Regions from separate parts of the Pseudomonas sp. NPDC078700 genome, predicted to be linked through region 2. Evidence: riboswitches for the same ligand, from Rfam matches in the RefSeq annotation. Region 2 holds a riboswitch; the other holds the start of a gene.
What was found. Region 2 has a riboswitch for cobalamin ahead of btuB (TonB-dependent vitamin B12 receptor). Riboswitches for the same ligand answer to the same signal wherever they lie in the genome.

Region 1: linked by a shared signal. The riboswitch ahead of cobO (cob(I)yrinic acid a,c-diamide adenosyltransferase) and the one ahead of btuB (TonB-dependent vitamin B12 receptor) in region 2 are both predicted to bind cobalamin.

Annotation. Positions count from the first base shown of each region.
Region 1 is NZ_JBITUI010000002.1:795,023-804,529, reverse strand. Features, by position in the region: gene cobN (cobaltochelatase subunit CobN) at 1-3,670, opposite strand, end outside; gene cobW (cobalamin biosynthesis protein CobW) at 3,674-4,738, opposite strand; gene ACIGCM_RS09480 (DUF1636 family protein) at 4,757-5,119, opposite strand; gene ACIGCM_RS09475 (ABC transporter ATP-binding protein) at 5,116-5,904, opposite strand; gene ACIGCM_RS09470 (FecCD family ABC transporter permease) at 5,901-6,911, opposite strand; gene ACIGCM_RS09465 (ABC transporter substrate-binding protein) at 6,908-7,753, opposite strand; gene cobO (cob(I)yrinic acid a,c-diamide adenosyltransferase) at 7,753-8,358, opposite strand; cobalamin riboswitch at 8,536-8,746, opposite strand; gene ACIGCM_RS09455 (energy-coupling factor ABC transporter permease) at 9,040-9,507, opposite strand, start outside.
Region 2 is NZ_JBITUI010000003.1:346,587-356,093, forward strand. Features, by position in the region: gene ACIGCM_RS11935 (cobyric acid synthase) at 1-168, opposite strand, end outside; gene cobD (threonine-phosphate decarboxylase CobD) at 171-1,163, opposite strand; gene cbiB (adenosylcobinamide-phosphate synthase CbiB) at 1,156-2,064, opposite strand; gene bluB (5,6-dimethylbenzimidazole synthase) at 2,241-2,885, opposite strand; gene ACIGCM_RS11955 (cobyrinate a,c-diamide synthase) at 2,882-4,183, opposite strand; gene ACIGCM_RS11960 (hypothetical protein) at 4,267-4,836, opposite strand; gene btuB (TonB-dependent vitamin B12 receptor) at 4,897-6,747, opposite strand; cobalamin riboswitch at 6,878-7,107, opposite strand; gene ACIGCM_RS11970 (hypothetical protein) at 7,243-7,563, opposite strand; gene ACIGCM_RS11975 (O-methyltransferase) at 7,574-8,236, opposite strand; gene ACIGCM_RS11980 (C40 family peptidase) at 8,264-8,782, opposite strand; gene ACIGCM_RS11985 (C40 family peptidase) at 8,824-9,468, opposite strand.

The DNA of each region.
Region 1 (9,507 bases), on a different contig from region 2:
GTTCAGTGATTTCCAGCAGCGCGTCAGGGTTGTGTTGCTGGAGAAATTCAAGGGTTGCCGGATCATTCAAGTAAGCGTCAGTCAGGCTCGCGTATTGGTCGTCACGCACCACACCTGTGGTGGCGTCATAGGCGAACAAGTAATCGACAGTGGCAGCCATCTCGAATGCGCCTTTGTAGCCATGGCGCTTGACCCCGTCGATCCATTTGGGATTGGTCACCCTCGCGCGCATTACCCGGCTGATTTCCTCACCCAGGCTACGAATACGTGGAGCTTGCGGGTTGCTGTGATCACCGAAAAGAATTGTCGGTTGGACGCCGCTGAGATGGCGCACAGCAGCGCTCATCCCCCCTTGAAACTGGTAGTAGTCATCCGAGTCGAGCAGGTCATGCTCACGGTTGTCCTGGTTTTGCACCACCGCCTCAAGTTCCGTCAGGCGGGTGACAAAACTGTCGCGCCGCTCTTCGCCGTAGACTTGCTGGCCGTAGGCGTAACCGCCCCAATTCAGGTAGGCACGGGCGAGGTCTGCGTCGCCTTGCCAGTCACGCGAGTCGATCAAGCCTTGCAACCCCGCACCGTACGCACCGGGCTTGGCACCAAAGATGCGAAAGCCAGCACGGCGGCGAGCACTGTCTTGATCCAGGCCCTGCGCCTGTAAGTGCGCGGTTTCTCGACGAATGCGCGCACGGATCGGATTGACCTCGTCCGGTTCATCCTGCTCAGCAACCTTCTGCACAGCCGCATCGAACATCTGCATCACATTAGCGAATGCATCGCGGAAAAAGCCTGATACACGCAACGTCACATCAACCCGTGGGTGATTCATACGCTTGGCTGGCATGACCTCGAAATCACTGACACGCCAACTGCCCTCTGCCCATTTCGGCCGCACACCAATCAAGGCGAAGGCCTGAGCGACATCATCACCACCTGTGCGCATGGTTGCCGTGCCCCAGACCGACAGCCCCAGGCTGCGCGGGTAGTCTCCGTGATCTTGCATATAGCGCTCGACGAGCAGCGCGGCAGACTTTTCACCCAACGCCCAAGCCGTTGGCGTGGGGATCATCCGGGTGTCCACAGAAAAGAAATTTCGCCCCGTTGGCAACACATCCGGACGCCCACGTGATGGCGCGCCGCTTGGTCCCGGCGGCACAAAACAGCCACTTAGCCCACGTCCCAATTGGTAGAGCTCTTGCTCACCGCAGGCGAGCAAACGCGGACGCAGATCAGTTTCAACACGCTGCAGTACCGCGCGGGTCTGCGGCAGATTTGCAACCAACGCGCAATCTGCCGAGCTGACATCTTCCAATAGCTGCAACGCCAGCAACTCCAACCGCTCACGCGTATCGCCGAGGGTACGCCAGGCTTGCTCGCTAACGGCCTGCAACAGGCTTGGCTGTTCACCATTCCAAGGCTCGCCCCATTCGGCATCCAGCGGATCAAAGGGGCCAGGCACTAGGTCGGCGGCCAAAGCACGAATCAGACTGGCGTTAGCGCCCTGACCGTCACCAACCCCATGCCTGGCCAACGCCAAAAGCGTGTCACGCAGCAGTCGGCCTTGCGGTGAACTGCCGAACACATGGAGCCCATCGCGGATCTGGCTTTCTTTGAGCTCACACAGGTAACTGTCCGTGCGGTTGAGTAGTAACTGTTCTTCGACCTCATTGGTCGGTGCACTCAAACCCAGATCAGCGTTAACGTTATGTTCGACGATCAACGCCAGTACTTGTTTGCGCAGCAGCGCGGCACGTCGAGGATCAAGAGTAAGCGCCTCATAGAACTCGTCGATCAACCGCTCCAGATCACGGGTCGGGCCGAAGCTTTCGGCGCGGGTCAAGGGCGGCATCAGGTGATCAATAATCACTGCCTGAGTCCTGCGTTTGGCTTGGCTGCCCTCACCCGGGTCATTAACGATAAAGGGATAAAGGTGCGGCATAGGCCCGAAAATCAGATCCGGCCAGCAGTTTTCGCTGAGCGCCACGCTCTTGCCCGGCAGCCATTCCAGATTACCGTGCTTACCGACATGGACGATTGCGTCACAGCCCCAACTGCGCCGCAACCACAGGTAGAACGCCAGATAATAGTGCGGCGGAGCCAGGTCCGGGTCGTGATAGTTGGCATAGGCGTCGAGCTGATAGCCTCGTGCAGGCTGGATGCCCACAAACACATTGCCCATGCGTAATCCGGCAATCATAAAGCGGCCCTGACGGAGCATGGGATCGGCCTCGGCAGCCCCCCAGCGCTCGATAATGGCGTTGCGATTGACCTCAGGCAGATCAGCAAAAAACGCCAAGTAATCAGCCAACGCCAGACTCTGCTGAGCCGGACGCAAGGCCCATTGCTCAGCGTCGTTGGTGATCCCCTGTTGCAGCAGACGCATGAGGGCATCACCGTCTTCAGGGATATTCTCAACCCGATAATTCTGCTCATGCAAACGCTGGAGGATGCCAATCATCGAGGCTGGTGTATCCAGCCCGACACCGTTGCCAAGGCGGCCTTCACGGGTTGGATAGTTGGCCAGAATCAACGCCAGTCGCTTGTCGGCATTGGCCAAGCCACGCAACCGACACCAGCGCTGCGCCAACTCGCTGACGAAGGCAATGCGCCCGGCCTCGGGTTGATACTCCACGATATCGGTTTGGGTCAGCTCACTGCGCTGACCAAGCCCTTTGAAGCTGATTGCACGCGTGATAATCCGTCCATCAACCTCAGGCAGCGCCACATGCATGGCCATGTCTCGCGGCTGCAAGCCATGTGCATCAGCACGCCAACTGGCCTCATTACCACCGCAAAGCACTACTTGCAGTACCGGGATATCCCCCACTAAAGCATGATCGCCAGGATCATCCATCGCCGAGGCGGCAAAGGCGGTGGTATTGAGAATCAGCGCCACACTCTGCTCAGTACAGAGTTGCCGCAAAGCCTCCAGGCAGTGGCCATCTTTCAGCGACAGCAATGCAATCGGTAGCGGGTTCAGACCATGGGCCAACAGGCTATCGCACAGCGCGGCGAACACCTTGGTATTGCCCGCCTGTAAATGCGCTCGATAAAACAGTACTGCAACACAGGGCGCATCTGCCAGCCAACGTGCCTGAACATCTTCCAGCACCGCGACATCGCGCTGCGAATCAAACAGCGCGAATGGCGGCAGCGCTCGCGGCGGCAATGGTTGGGCCGACAGTTGGAAAAACTGCGCGCCGATAAACCGATACAGCTCACGGGCGTTGCCCGGTCCGCCTTCGCGCAGATAGCGCCAAAGCTGATGACAAACCGCCGGCGCCACAGTGCTCAGCGCCGTAAGGTTGTGATCCTCGGTCATATCGCCAGAGAACATTGCCAGCGCAATGCCCTTGCGCTGGCACAGGCTGACCAACTGCTCAGTCCCGTAGGGCCAATAACTCTCGCCGCCCAAGTGATCGATGACTATCAAGCGCGCGTGCTGCAGCACCTGATCCAGATACAAATCGATCGACGCATGCTGGCGCAGGTGCAGCAGGTTCGCCAAACGCACAGACGGAAAATCCGCCTGTGGACAGGCCGCTGCCAGCAACGCCAGCGTCGTATCGGCGGCGCTGAGGATGACAATATCGGCAGGGTCTTGTTCGACCGTGGTGAGGGTCGCACCGCTGTCATCGACGTATCCACCGGGCAGCGCGGTCAGCATATGCATCGCTTAACCTTCGACCACCGCGGCCTGTAACGCTTGCTCCAGAGCCGCTGAGTCAAGGTTCTGGCCAATCAGAACCAAGCGCGTGACAGGGGTTTCATCCGCAGCCCAACGACGGTCGAAATATGCATCAAACCGTTGGCCTACACCTTGTACAACCAAGCGCATTGGCTTGTCGGCAAGAGCCACGAACCCTTTGATACGAAACAATGTGTGCTGCTCAACAAGGTCGTGCAAGACGCTAAGCAGACGCTCACGGTCTACCACAGGCAAATTGACGACCACTGAGTCGAACTGGTCATGGTCGTGGTCGTGCTCATCACCTTCACCGTGATCGTGATGGCTCTGACGCTGGTCAATGGTTGTCTCCGAGGCGCTGGATAATCCAAGGATCAAATCAAGATCGAGTCGCCCCTGATGACTGGTGACCAGCTTGACCTGTGCCGGAACTTCCTCACGCACCAAGGCTTCGACGCGCGCCACGGACTCAGCATCGGTCAGATCAGTCTTACTCAGAACCACCAAATCGGCGGCCAGCAACTGGTCTTCGAACAGCTCGTGCAAAGGCGACTCGTGATCAAGGTTCGGATCGGCACGACGTTGCTCGTCAACCGCTTGAGGGTTGGCGGCAAACTGACCGGAAGCGGCAGCTGGCACGTCGACCAGGGTAACCACCGCATCGACGGTGCAAGCGTTCTTGATTTCTGGCCAGTTGAACGCCTGTACCAAGGGTTTAGGCAACGCCAGGCCGCTGGTTTCGATGAGGATATGATCGATGTGATCACGACGCTCGATCAGCTCACGCATCACCGGGTAGAACTCTTCCTGAACGGTGCAACACACACAACCGTTGGACAATTCGTACAGTTGGCCAGCGCTCTCGGCAGCCTCATCATCACAGCCGATACCACAACCACGCAGAATGTCGCCATCAATCCCCAACTCGCCAAACTCGTTGACGATAACCGCAATGCGCCGGCCATTGGCATTATCCAGAATGTGACGCAGCAAGGTAGTTTTACCGCTACCGAGAAAGCCTGTGACAATAGTGACGGGGATCTTGGCGGACATAACAAGCACTCCAGTGAGTCAGTCTTCGAGCACGGGAATTCGTGCGATAAATTTACCTTTGATACCGCTCGGCCAATTGCGAAATGGGACCTGACCGGTTTCAGAAAGTTGGTACTGGCGGGCGTAATCAAGCAGTGCCGTAGCCGCCTCAGGCTCGGCCTGAAAATCACCGAGTACGTAGGTGATTTTGCCGGGCGCGCGTAACAGTCCTGCGCAATGCCGCTGGCAAGCCATCAGGCAGCGAGTGCGCTGAATGCGCAGTTCATCGTCAGCCTTGAGCTGACGCTCGACCTCACGAACAAAGCGGGCACCGGGCCGCTCTGCCTCAGGCTGGGCAGCGTCGTACCCACAGGTCTCGCAAAGCGTCAACGTGACGGTCATGGATGTTCCTCATCAGGGCGACAGGTCCAGGGCAACACAAACGCTTCCTGCTCATGCTCGCCAAGCATTGCGTGCACGCGGTACACCTGTTGCAGATTCTTGGGGGTAAGCACTTGGCGCGGGGGGCCATAAGCAATCAGGTTGCCGTGGTCGAGTAATAACAGGCGGTCGCAAAAGCGGCTGGCCAGAGTAAGGTCATGCAGAACCACCAGCGCGCTGCGACCTTGGGTGCATTGGCGGCGTAACAGCGCCATGACATTTAGCTGATGAAATGGATCGAGCGCAGCGACTGGTTCATCGGCGAGCAACAGTGGGCAACCAACCGCCAAGGCCCGAGCCAACCGAGCACGGGCGCGTTCGCCACCGGATAACTGATCAAATCGTCGCGCAACTAATCCGCTCAAGCCCATCTGCGTGATAGCGGCGTCGACTGCTTGCGCATCGTCGGCACTGCTGCGCTGCCATGGCGACCGGTGGGGCAAGCGGCCGAGCGCCACGTAATCACGCAACAACAGGGGCCAGCCACTGCTGTCACCTTGCCCAAGGTAAGCCAGACGCAGAGCACGCTGGCGAGGGGTCAGGGTTTGCAACACCACTGCATCCTGCTCGATCAGCCCGGAGTAAGGCATCAAGTGAGCAATGGCCTTGAGCAAACTACTTTTGCCCGCGCCATTGGGGCCAATAATGCCCAGCAACTCACCCGCAGCCAGCGCGAACGACAGATCATTGACCCGGTTTTTACCGTCAATCGCAACGCTTAGCTGTTCAATGCGTAAGCCGCTCATGATGCAACCAACCGTTGACGCAGCAACAGAACAAGAAAGAACGGTGCGCCCAGTAAAGCGGTCACCACACCCAGCATCAGTTCCTGTTCACCACTGACCACACGCAGCAAGATATCAGCGGCCAGCAACAGCACAGCGCCGCCAAGGGCACTACTTAATAGCAAGCGTGAGGGGTGGTAACCGACCCATTTTCGCAGCAGATGTGGCACCACTAGGCCAATAAACCCAATAGCGCCGGTCACCGCTACACTGGCGCCAACGCACAGCGCTGTGCCGAGAATGATCTGCCCCCGCAAACGCGGCAGGCTGACCCCGAGGCTGCTGGCCTCGTCCTCGCCAAGGGTCAACGCATCCAGTTGCGGGCCACAGGCCAGCAGCAATAAAACACCTGCCGCAATAAATGGCAGGCACAGGCGGATATCCGCGAAGCTGCGGTCACTCAACGACCCCATCAGCCAGAGTACGATGTCCTGCATATCGGTTGGATTGGGTGCCAGGCTGATGGCTAATGATGTGAGTGCCGAGCACAAGGCAGACAGCGCGATACCAGCAAGAATCAGGGTGAGATTACTCGCACGACGACGCGCAATCAGATAAAGCACCAAGGTTGCCAGTGCTGCGCAACTCATGGCCGCAACCGGGAGCAACCAAGCACTGAATGCAGTAAGCCCGTAGTACAAACACACCACCGCACCCAAACTGGCGCTGGAGCTGACGCCAAGCAAACCGGGTTCAGCCAAGGGATTGCGCAGCAGCCCTTGAAGGGCGGCACCCGCGGCACCCAGCGAAAGCCCTACCAGGATTGCCAGAATGACCCGCGGCAGACGAATCTGGTTAACGATAATCTGATGCTGCACGGCAACATCGGCCAGATCAGCGCTGGAATCTGCCGACCGCAGCAGGGCTCCAGCAACATCTGCGAGGCCAAGCGGCACGGCACCAATGGTCAACGACAGCAGAAACAACCCCAGCAGGATTACCAGCAGCAATGCGTTTAAGCGGCTCATTGCTGCCCCAACTGCAGCGCAGTCAGCGCAGTCAGCGCATCGATCTGCGCTGCTAAACGCTCGGCACTGAAGATCAGTTGCCAATCACTGCAACCCCAGCGATTGCCTTCAACCTGCAACACCGGACGGGTCGCTGTCAGTTGCTGCAGGAACGGGTGGCGCGAAAACGCTGACTTGGCATAACCTCGATCGATCGGCATGTCGGCACTGACGAAGACATCGGGCGGCTGGCGCACCAAGTCTTCCAGATTAAACCGTCCCCAACCGCTGCGCCCCAACGCGGCTTGATGGTTGATTACTCCCACCGCTTGAAACACGGTATCGACATAGGTGTCGCGCCCGGCACTGCCACCGTTAGGCCGCAGATACAGCGCACGCAGCGGTCGGGGATGTTGCTTGAGTCGATCAAGCCGCGCCTGGACGTCAGCAAGCAGCGCCTCACCCTCTTCTACGCGCCCTAGTTTTGCCGCAACCAGCCGCGTACTGGCGAAGATCTGCGCCCAGGTAGTGGGGTATGGCACCACCACGACCTCGATGCCATGCTGACGCAATAACTCAGCTTGATTGTGGCTTTGCCAGCGCCTTGAAGCGAGGACCAGGTCCGGGTGCAGCGCAATGATTTCCTCGCTGCTGGCATGATTCACCGGCACCCTTTGTGCCTGTCCGGCCATCGAGGACAACTGCGGGTCACGGCTCTTGCTCGACACCGACAACAATTGCTCTGGCGCAGCAAGGCGCAACGCCAACATATCGGCACACTGATTAGTCGAGACCACTCGCGGCAGCGCTGCCGATACGCCAGGCACGCAGAGTACTGCAACCAAAACGAGCCAGGCTCGCATCAGAAATCAATGCCCATCTGCGCCCGGACACCCTGTTTATAGGCATGTTTAACGTCGCGGATTTCACTGACGGTGTCTGCCAGCTCAACCAACTCGGGCTTAGCCGCGCGACCGGTGATGATAACGCTCTGCAGTGGCGGACGCGCCCGAATCGCCTCCAGCACCATTGAGGTGTCGAGGTAGTTGTATTTGAGCATGTAAGTCAGCTCATCGAGCAGCACCAGATTCAAACTGGGGTCCTGCAACATCTTTGCAGCATGTGCCCAGGCTTCATCGGCTGCCGCCTTGTCCTGATCCCAGTCTTGGGTGTTCCAAGTGAAACCGGTTGCCATGGCGTGGTACTCAACCAATGGCGCATGCTGACGCAAATAGGTGATCTCGCCGGATGCCTGAGTGCCTTTGATAAACTGCACCACACCAGCGCGATGACCATAGCCAAGCGCGCGGTACAAAGTCCCGAAGGCTGAAGTGGTTTTACCCTTGCCATTACCGGTGATCAGAATAACGATGCCCCGCTCTTCTTGGGCACGTTCGATACCGGCATCGACCACGGCCTTCTTACGTTGCATCCGCTCATTGTGGCTGCGTTTTTTGTCATCATCGATCACTTGGCGACACTCCTGAAATCAGAAAATGCGCACGCGACTAGGCGCACACAATTCAACGGAGCGCAGCAACAGGGGATGGCAGGACGTGGCAATGCCAAGACCTGAAAGACAACTACTGGAAATATTTGCCCGCGAAGGCAATACACAGCATCGGCAAACCCACACCCCGGGGTACGCACCTATTGTCGATCAGGCCGGTCTTCTGGCTCGCCTTCATTCGCTAATCGCACCTTCCCGGTTGCCCAGTGGTATATCGCGATTGCATCAGGCTCTACAGCAGCGGGGGCTGCGCCGGAATACGCCATGTTTAACCATGCGATCACCGGACTTCCCGTTTCACCCGTTGCGCGGTTGCGCTCGGGGCACCTGTTCGATGCCACGCAGAGTACCCGAGTCGCCTATGCACGGCAACCGTTCAACAGGGCGTGACAGCTGGATCGAACGCCTCTTACAAAGGCGATTTCAGCTAGATCGAAGAATTGCACCCAGCAGCCATCGACTCGCAATTGGCAAGCATCGCAATCAAGTGATTGGGCTGTGCGCTAGCACCCGACGTGAGCGCTCGGTGCACGCGCAAAAATACAGCGCGACACCTGTCGGTCTTCAACCAGACAGGCATCAATCAAGCGTTCACTGCATGGCGCCAAGCATCCGCCTGAGCGCCGCAGGACTCACCCTTTAAGCAGGTTGATGCAGGCGCACATTAAACGCCGGACCACTGCTGTAACGGGCTAATGCCTTGGCACCGGCCAACACCGCCAGATCAATCAAGGGCTCGACAATAATCACCGTCATGTACGCCAAGCCAAAGGTGCCAACGCTGGCAAGGTTTTCCACACTAAAGCCGTGACCATAGAATGCCCAAAACGCGACCCACAGAACGATGCCACCCTGATACGCCGTCGACAGCGCCAGCACTTGACTGTAACGGGTGTCTACGTAGGCCGTGCTTTGCGGAATGATCCGTTGAGCCAAGGCATTAATCGCCCATAGCGGCACCAGTAACGTGGTCACATTCATGCCGTATTGAGGCAAGTCGAAAGGGGCAAAAAATACACCCTGGATCAACAAGCCAGCAGCCAGCCCAATCGCCGAGGCACCGGCACCAAACACCAATAACAGTGTAGAGCCCAGAATCAGGTGAAC
Region 2 (9,507 bases):
CCCATCAAAAGTTACTGCGCTGTTGAGCGCCATATTTTGCGGCTTAAAGGGCACCACACTCACACCTTGACGCCGCAACCAGCGACACAATGCGGTCACCAGCGTGCTTTTACCGGCGTCGGAGGTGGTGCCTTGCACCATTAATGTCGCGCCTTGGGGATCGTCCATATTCATTCTAAACACTCATTAAAACCCTGCAGTGCAGCGTTTAAACGCTGCCAACCGACCTCATCTGCCGGTAACCCAAAGCGCAGGCTTTGCGGGCGCTCGAAGTGACGCAGCAAAATCCCTTTATTGGCTAGATACTCGTGCAGTTGCGGCGCTCGCTCGGTCGCAACCCACTGAAATAGCGAACACCCACCAAGCGCAGGCAAACCGTGCGTCGCCAACACCTGTGCAAGACGCTGAGTGTCATTAAGCAACTGTTGGCGCTGCACTGACTGCCCCTCAACGTCATTCAGCATGGCGGTTGCGATCACCCGTGTCGGCCCACTAACCGGCCACGGCCCGAGCATCTCGGCCAGATCATGCAGTAAGCGTTGCTGCGCCAATACAAAGCCCAGGCGAGCGCCAGCCATGCCAAAAAACTTGCCGAATGAACGCAATACAACCAACCCCGGCAGATGGCTATACCGGGCCAGGCTCTGCTGCGGCGTACAGTCAATAAAAGCTTCATCGACCACTAGCCAGCCGCCACGCTCAGCCAGACGCGAATGCCATTGCAGTAACTGCTCCGGCTCGATAAAGCGCCCAGTTGGATTATTTGGGTTGACCAGCACCAACACATCCAGACGTTCAAGCGCACGATTGATACTGGCTTCGCTAAAGGTCAGCAACTTATGCCCGTAACGTCGCCATGCAGCAGCATGTTCTGCGTAAGCCAAAGGCATCATGCCGACAATTGATTTACGCCGCAGCCGAGGCAATGCCTGAATTGCAGCTTGCGAGCCAGCCACCGGTAAAAGCGAGCGGCAGCCATAATAGTCGCGCGCAGCCGACTCCAAACCGTCTTCAGTTTCAGGTAGCCGCTGCCAGGCGGATGCAGGAATATCGGGCAGCGCCAGGCCATAAGGGGCTACGCCCGTTGATAAATCCAGCCAGTCCGCTAGCGCGATACCGTATTGCAGCGTGGCAAGTCGCAACCGTCCACCGTGTTCAAGCACTGAACAACTCCCATGCACCTAACAGCAGCAGCCAAAGCAATACACCGCCGTAAACCAGGTTAAGCGCACGCTCGATATCGGCAGCGCGCGCTTGCGGCCCTGAACCTAAGTCCGGGCGCTGGTGTGTTTCCCCGTGATATTGCGCAGCACCGCCCAGTTGAACATTCAAGGCCCCGGCCCCTGCAGCCATTACCGGCCCTGCATTTGGGCTATCCCACAGCGGAGCTTGCTGACGCCAACAACGCAAGCCATTGCGGGTATGGCCCAGCAGCGCATAGGTCAGGGCAACCAAGCGTGAGGGAATAAAATTGAGCACATCATCTATTTTTGCAGCGGCCCAGCCAAAGCGTTCAAAGCGCTCATTGCGATAGCCCCACATGGCATCCAGGGTATTGCTCAGGCGATACAGGACCACGCCAGGCGCACCGGCAACCATAAACCAGAACAGCGCTGCAAAGACCGCATCACTGCCGTTTTCCAAGACAGATTCGGTGCCCGCTCGCGCCACTCCATTTGCATCCAGTTGCGCCGTATTGCGGCTGACCATATAACCCACTCGCTCGCGGGCCAAGTTCAGGTCGCCCAAGCGTAATGCCTGCACAATCGGCCGTGCGTGCTCGCCAAGGCTGCGCAAACCCAAGGCAAGATAAAGCGCGACGATCTCGACAAACCAGCCGAACGCCGCCACTTGGCTCAGCAACCAAACCATTGCTGTCAATGGCAACACAGCCAGGCACCAGGCGCTGACACCATGACTGCGCCAACCTGCCCCTGACGGATTGAATCGTTGCTCAATCCGCTCGGCCCACTGACCGAACGCCACCAGAGGATGCCAGCCCTTGGACTCACCAAACACGGCATCCGCCGCCACCCCCGCAATTGTGCTTAAAAACAAACTCATCCTTAGCGCTTCTACGCGACCTCTTATCAATGCCTCTAATTGCTGCATCTAGTTGAGCGCAGCAGTGTCGGGCAGGAGGATATCCGCCGATTTAATCTCGTGCAGCTGTTTTCCCCAGGCACAACCCCGAGCTAAGCCTGAGCTGACGCCTTCACGGGCACACAGCGTAGCTGCAATCAGGCTCCCCATTGGTTTTCAAAAATCAGTTCACGCAGCTCGCGAGGCTTCGCCCAGCCTTGCTCCTGCAACATGGGTTGCTGATAAAACGCGTCCACAGGCCCAATGCACAAAACGGCCAAAGGCTTACTGCCGAGGGGCATATTCAATAGTTTGCCAAGTGCAACCGGATCAAACAGTGACACCCAGCCCATGCCCAAACCTTCAGCGCGTGCAGCCAGCCACATATTCTGAATCGCACAGGCCACCGAGGCTAAATCCATCTCGGGTAAGGTGCGCCGGCCAAAAATATGCGCCTCGCGTCGATCCATCAGCCCCACCACCAACACCTCAGCACATTCCCGGACACCCTCAACCTTGAGCTGCATAAACGCGTCAGAGCGCTCATTCAGTGCTTCTGCTGTGCGTACTCGCTCCTGCTCAACCAACTCAGCGATGGCTTCTCGGGTTTGCACCTGGGTTATGCGGATAAATCGCCACGGCTGCATCAGGCCCACACTCGGCCCCTGATGCGCCGCCTCAAGCAGCCTGGCGAGTAATTCAGGGGCAACTTCACCGCCACTGAAGTGACGCATATCACGGCGTTCGGCAATGACCCGGTAGATCGCGGCGCGCTCTGCTGCGCTGTAGGCATGTTCATTCATGGGCGAAACAGCTCTGCCACGGCATGCGGATTGGAGGCGAAGTAGAAATGAATGTACGAGGCCGTCAGGCGACCATCGCGATAAACCGATTCGCTGGTGCGCCGGTAATTTGGACATTCACCCCGGGCGATTTCAGGCAATTGGCCCTCAAGCGTAGAGTGATGAAATGTGTGCCCCCGCAGCATGCCCTCTGGCAGCTCAACCGCCTGTAACGCCAGCGCGCTAAGGCGCGACTGCAAGATCGCGCGACCGGGGAGCACGCCAAGCATAGCGCCACTCTCGCCCTGTTTATCGGTCAGCGACTCAAGCAGATAGAGCATGCCACCACACTCGGCCAACAACGGCTTACCCGCGCCGTGATGTGCGCGAATTGAATCAGCCATGCCTTGATTTCCAGCCAGTTGCTTCAGGTGCAGCTCAGGATAACCACCGGGCAAATAAAGGCCATCGGCCTGTGGTAACGCAGCATCGTTGAGCGGTGAGAAGTAACAAATCTGCGCCCCAAGCTCGCGCAATACATCAAGATTTGCCTGATACAAAAAGGCAAAAGCAGCGTCCCGCGCAACCGCAATCCGCACACCCGCCAACAGCGGTTTAATGCTGCGTTCTTGAGGGGCTGCAAAGTGAATTGCAGGCGGCAATTCAATTTGCGCACTGGCGGCCAGTGCATCTGCTGCCGCGTCCAAGCGAATCTCAAGATCGGCCAGCTCATCGGCCTGAACCAACCCCAGGTGACGACTTGGCAGTTCGATTTCGACACTGCGCGGCAAAGCCCCATACCAGCGCATGGAGTCAGCTATCGAGTCGGCCAGAATCTGCCCGTGGCGTGCACTACCAACACGATTCGCCAGCACCCCGGAGAATGGTAAACCCACCTGGAACGTCGCTAACCCGTGGGCCAGCGCCGCAAAGGTTTGTGCCATGGCCGAGGCATCAATAACCGCCATCACTGGAACGCCAAAGTGCTGAGCAAGATCGGCGGCCGAAGGCGAGCCGTCGAACAGCCCCATCACGCCCTCGATCAAAATCAAATCCGCATTTTGCGCTGCCTGCCAAAGCAAACGACGGCTTTCGGCTTCGCCAACCATCCATAAATCGAGCTGATAGACCGGTTGACCCGATGCACGCGCCAGAATCATCGGATCAAGGAAGTCGGGCCCACACTTGAAGACCTGAACCCGCTTACCCTGCCGTGAATACAAGCGCGCAAGTGCAGCTGTAACCGTCGTCTTGCCTTGCCCGGAGGCAGGCGCTGCGATCAACAATGCCGGGCAATGATGCGGCGCTGTGCTGCTCATCTAACTCACCCCGCTAAGCAGATGGAAAGCACAGCAAGGTACATCAGGACTCACGCTTCTTTTGCGCATTATGGCGAGCATAATTATGACCGCACCTCACGCCGACGTGCTGCAAAGGCTGCGTGCAGGCCCAGATACAAAGCGCTGGCACCGCCCAGATACAAGGCCAAATTAGTCAGGTTACGCGGGTAGTACACCGCGATACGCTCAACCAACTGGCCAAGGCTTGGGTCTGGGTAACGGCCCGAGAAAAACAGAAATCCACCGCCCGAAAACAAATAGCACACAAAGGCGCTGACCGAAGCAATTGCAGCCAGCAACAGAAGACTGCTTGGCTGATGACGATGCATAACGGCGTAAAGCCGACCACCGAGCCACATAGCGCCATAGGCCGGAATTAACATCCAATAGGCAGGCGACATGCACCAGTCACTTACCCCAGCCCATTGCATGGCCGCGATATCAAGCAATGAAGCCTCGACAAACAGTGCTGGAAATACCCAGCGCGGCTTAAGCAAAGCACCCGCCAGAAAGAACACAGCCCAGGATGCACTGGGCAGGTTAACCGTGGCGAAATGCTGACCACGGGTCATGGCCATCAATGCGGCAAGCGCAATGGCGATCAGTAACTGGCTGCGTGGCGAAATGTTCATAATCTTCTCCTCTTGGCCGTGCCAGGGCGCAGAAACTACGCCATGGTCAAGGCATGGCGACTAGAGTGCTTGGTAACGCACGCTGAAATACACGGCCTGCCCCGGTTGGTTGTAACCGTCCGCAGTCTCATAATCAGCACCCAACAAATTCGCGACACGGCTTTGCAGCCGCCACTCTTTTGTGAGGCGATACTCTGCGCGCAAGTCAACGGTGGCGAAACCTGAAAGCTCCTTGGTATTGGCCAGGTCGTCATAACGCTGACCTTCAGCATGCACGCTGCCGCCGATGCTGAACTTGCCTAGTTGGCGATCAACATCAAGGTTGAACAGTTGCTTGGCACGCCGCGCCAACTGGTTACCGTCATTGGCTCCGCTCGACTGGTTCTGCGGGTCAATCAATGTGTAGTTGGCGTTCCAATCGAAGCCCAGCAATTGACTGGCCACAACCAGCTCCACACCATTGATTCGGGCTTTATCGACGTTGGATGGCCCTTGAATCGAAGCGTCGTATGCAATCAGGTCATCGATTTCATTGCGGAAAGCGTTAACCGACCAGTGCCCCCAATCGTGCTGACCGGTTAGCCCAACTTCAATGCTTTCTGAGGTTTCAGCATCCAGATTTGGATTGCCGTAGTCAGGGAAGTACAACTCGTTAAAGGTCGGTGCCTTGAATGCACTGCCGTAACTGATGGTGCTGCGCAACCAGTCGGTCAACGCAAAGCCGTAGGCGATATTACCGGTCTGATGATCACCGAACTGTTCGTTATCATCGCGGCGCAGCGCTACTTGCCAGTCATGACGCCCGGCCTCGCCTAAGTACTGAACAAAGTAGCCATTATTGTCACGTGAGTCCTGATCGTAATCAGTGCTGCCGTTGATTTCATCGCGCTGGTAATCAGTGCCGAGCGTCACTGTCTGACCCTCAGCAACGCTTATATCGTTCTGCCAACTTACCGTGTCGCGTCGGCTATCAAAGCGTGAGCTGAATTTGCCGTCCGTGTAGGCATCGGACTTATCCTCACTGCGTCCAGCCTGCAAAGTCACCAGCCAGATATCGAACGGCGAGAAACGGGCACGGCCACCATAGACATTGGACTCGCCGTCAGCATTGGCATTGAAACCTGAGGTACGGCTGCGGTTAACGCTGTCGTAATCGTTGTGCGACTTGGCTTTAAGCAGGTTTGCATCAAGTTCCAAGCCGTTGTCGAAACGATAACCGGCACTCAGGGTGCCGGACAGATTGCGATAACCATCGTCATCACTTTCAGCCCCGCTGACCCCAGCTGATTTGACGTTAATCCCGTCAGTATCCGAACCGCTGACGCCAAGGCTGTACCAACCCTTGTCACTGCCCCCAGAAACACCCGCGCTGCCGGTAGAGGCGTCATGCGTGCCGTAGCCAGCAGAAAAGAACGGTTTAGCCTCGCCCGTCTTTCCTTTGCGGGTAAAAATCTGGATAACCCCACCAATGGCTTCAGAACCATACAGGCTGGAGCGCGGTCCACGTACGACTTCAATGCGTTCAATCAACTCAATGGGCAGATCCTGCAAGGCAGCACCGCCGGAGCTGACCGAACCAATCTTGACGCCATCAATCATGACCAACACGTGATCAGACTCAGTGCCACGCATAAATAGCGAGGTCGACTTACCGGGCCCGCCGTTATTGACCAACGAAACACCTGGGACTTTTCGTAATAACTCAGGCACAGAATTGACCTGTGTTTGCTCGATTTCTGCACGATCAAATACCGTGACAGCAGCCAGGCTCTGGTTGGCCGTTTGTGCTGTACGCGTGGCGGTAACCACGGTGTCGTCAAGCTGGTTCGGTTCTACTGCGAAAACCTGGGAACCACTGGATACGCCACACAGCACGACGGCTGCTGACGTGAAAAAGGACTTACTGCTCATTGCGTATGCTCCGCCGCTCTCACCCGTGCGACCTAGACTGGGAAAGACATACGGAGAACAGCAGACGCATTAGCCACAGGTACGCAAAAAAACGCCCACAGGGTGATACGCCCGACAAAGCCCTCCGCGATGCCGTGAACATGCGACAGGCCGGTCTCCGGGCTTACGAGCAGCGCACTGTTGCCAGCACACCATCAAACACACCTTCCCATGCCTGAGCACAGTGGTTGAAAAAGCGTTTGAGTTGACTCGTTTACCGTTGCGGGGGCAGCGTCGGAATTGCTTGCGTGAACACGCAAAACTCACCGACTTCCCTGTTTCACCCTGTAAATACAAGGCACCTGAAGCAAGCCGCGCAGAGTAGTGACTTGCGACTAGAAGGTCAAACACCAATGCAATGGCACTGGGCGTGGCAACGCGACGTTTACCCACCATTGAGCACTCAAAAAACCGATTGCCGGTTAAAATGCTGGATGAAAAAGTGTCGATTCAGTTTCAATGGCGCGGATAAAAGTCGGCGGGTTTGACCGCAAGCCACTCAACAAAGGTGCGCAGGCGCTCATCACTCAACAAGCTCTCCCGCGAGTTGTAGGTCAGCGCCAATTCTTTTTCGCTAAACAAGCGGTGCACTTGGTTGTGACAGGCGCGACACAGCCACAGGGTTGCAGTGATGCGCTCTGTCTTGGCGTAGCGCTTTTGCACATAGGTTTTGTTGTGCAGCGCTTTGGGAATCAGATGATGTCGAGTCAACAGCGTATCGCGCGCGCACAATTCACAGGCGTCAGGCTGGGGTGGCAGACGAATAGGTTCGGACATAAGGCAGATGTTAACGCTTGCGGCAGAGTGTCAAACCATCACCCAGCGGCAGTAATGTCAGATCGATACGCGCATCATCTTTGAGCTGCGCATTCAGCGCTTGAATCGCGCGCGTGTCTTCGCTTTCAGGCTCGGCTTCAAGCACCCGTCCACTCCAGAGGGTGTTATCGAAAAGCAGCAAGGCACCCGGCTTAAGCAAGCGTAGCGCCTGTTCAAAATAGTCGGGGTAATTGGCTTTATCGGCATCGATAAACATCATATCGACCGTCTCTGCAAACCCCTCGCGCTCCAGCTGTGCAAGGGTATCCAGTGCGGGAGCCAAACGCTGCTCGATACGATCACTAACCCCAGCCTCTTGCCAATAGCGCTCAGCGATTGCGTTGTAATCGGCCACCAGATCACAACAGATTAGCTTACCGTCAGCGGGCATTGCCTGAGCCATGCAGATCGCGCTGTAACCGGTGAACGTACCGACTTCAATGATCCGTTTGGGCGCCAGCAACTGCACCAGCATCGCCATAAACTGCCCCTGCTCGGGTGCAATTTGCCAGCGCGCATTGGCAAGCATGGCCGTCTCTTCACGCAGCCGTTTCAGCGTAGAGGATTCGCGCAGGGAAACATCCAGCAGGTAGTGGTACAAGGGTTCGTCGAGATTAAGCGTTCGATTGGTCATTGGCGTCTCCGTACCGAATGCAGCCCTTTACATATTGTGCGCCAGCTCACCGCTAAATACGCGCTTGGCATCCAAGTAGACGCCCTGCCAATAACTACTACTCAGACTGTCGAGGCGTACAGTACCGCCACTCGAAGGGGCATGCACAAAACGGCCCTCACCCACATAGATGCCCGCGTGGCTGACCTTGCTGCCGCCACTGGTGGCAAAGAACACCAGATCACCGCTTTGAAGGTTGCTGCGGCTGATGTTTTGCCCACGCATCTGACTTAACTGGCTGGTGGTGCGCGGCAAGCTAATACCGGCAACGTCACGGTAGACAAAGCCGATTAAGCCACTGCAATCAAAGCCGCCATCAGGGGTATTGCCACCATAACGGTAAGGGGTGCCAACCAAGCCAATAGCACGAATCAGCACATCGTCGGCATTACCATTAGCAGCAGGATTGGTTATTCGAGGGACAGGTTGCGGCGAAGGAGGATGACTAGAACAGGCGCTTAGTAGCGCTGCAAGTGATAACAATGCAATGCGGATCGTTCGAGTCATGCGAGGCGCACCAAATAACGTAGTGCGCCTACTCTGCCGTGCTATCGCTTATGACGCAAGCGTGAGCGTGACGCGAGCATTGGCTGACTGCGCGAAGCCTTGTGCGCGGAGACGACAGTGCGGGTAAAACCGGCCTGATGGCCGAGCTTCGAATGCCCCCGCGAAGCGAGCATAGGCTGATCACGTGACCCATCGCCTTTAAGGAAGCGCTTGGCACCAATGTAGTGACGGCTCCAATAGCTGTTACCCAGCTTGCTGATGCGGATGGACTTGCCCGTACGCGGTGCGTGAATGAACTCTCCTTCACCGATATACAGGCCAATGTGACTGACCCGGCCATTACCGTTGTGATTAAAGAACACAACATCACCGGCACGCAGGTCGCTTTTGGCGACTTTCGGCGCGTTCATCTTGATCATCTGGCCTGTGGTGCGCGGCAGATGGATATTGGCCTCGCTACCGAAAAGATAAACAATCAAACCACTGCAATCGAAACCACGACGCGCATTGGTGCCACCCCAACGATAAGGCACACCGATCAATTCCTGGGCACGCCCAACAACCGCAGCCGCTTTAGGCAATGAGGCCTTTTCCAAGCTGGCGTGCTTCTCATTTGCCTGAGCTGAAAAGCTGGAAAACAACCCAAAGGAGCAACAAAACAAAACACTTAAGAGAGATTTACGCATTACGAAACCCGAGCAGCAACAGCGGTTGCGGATGCCAAA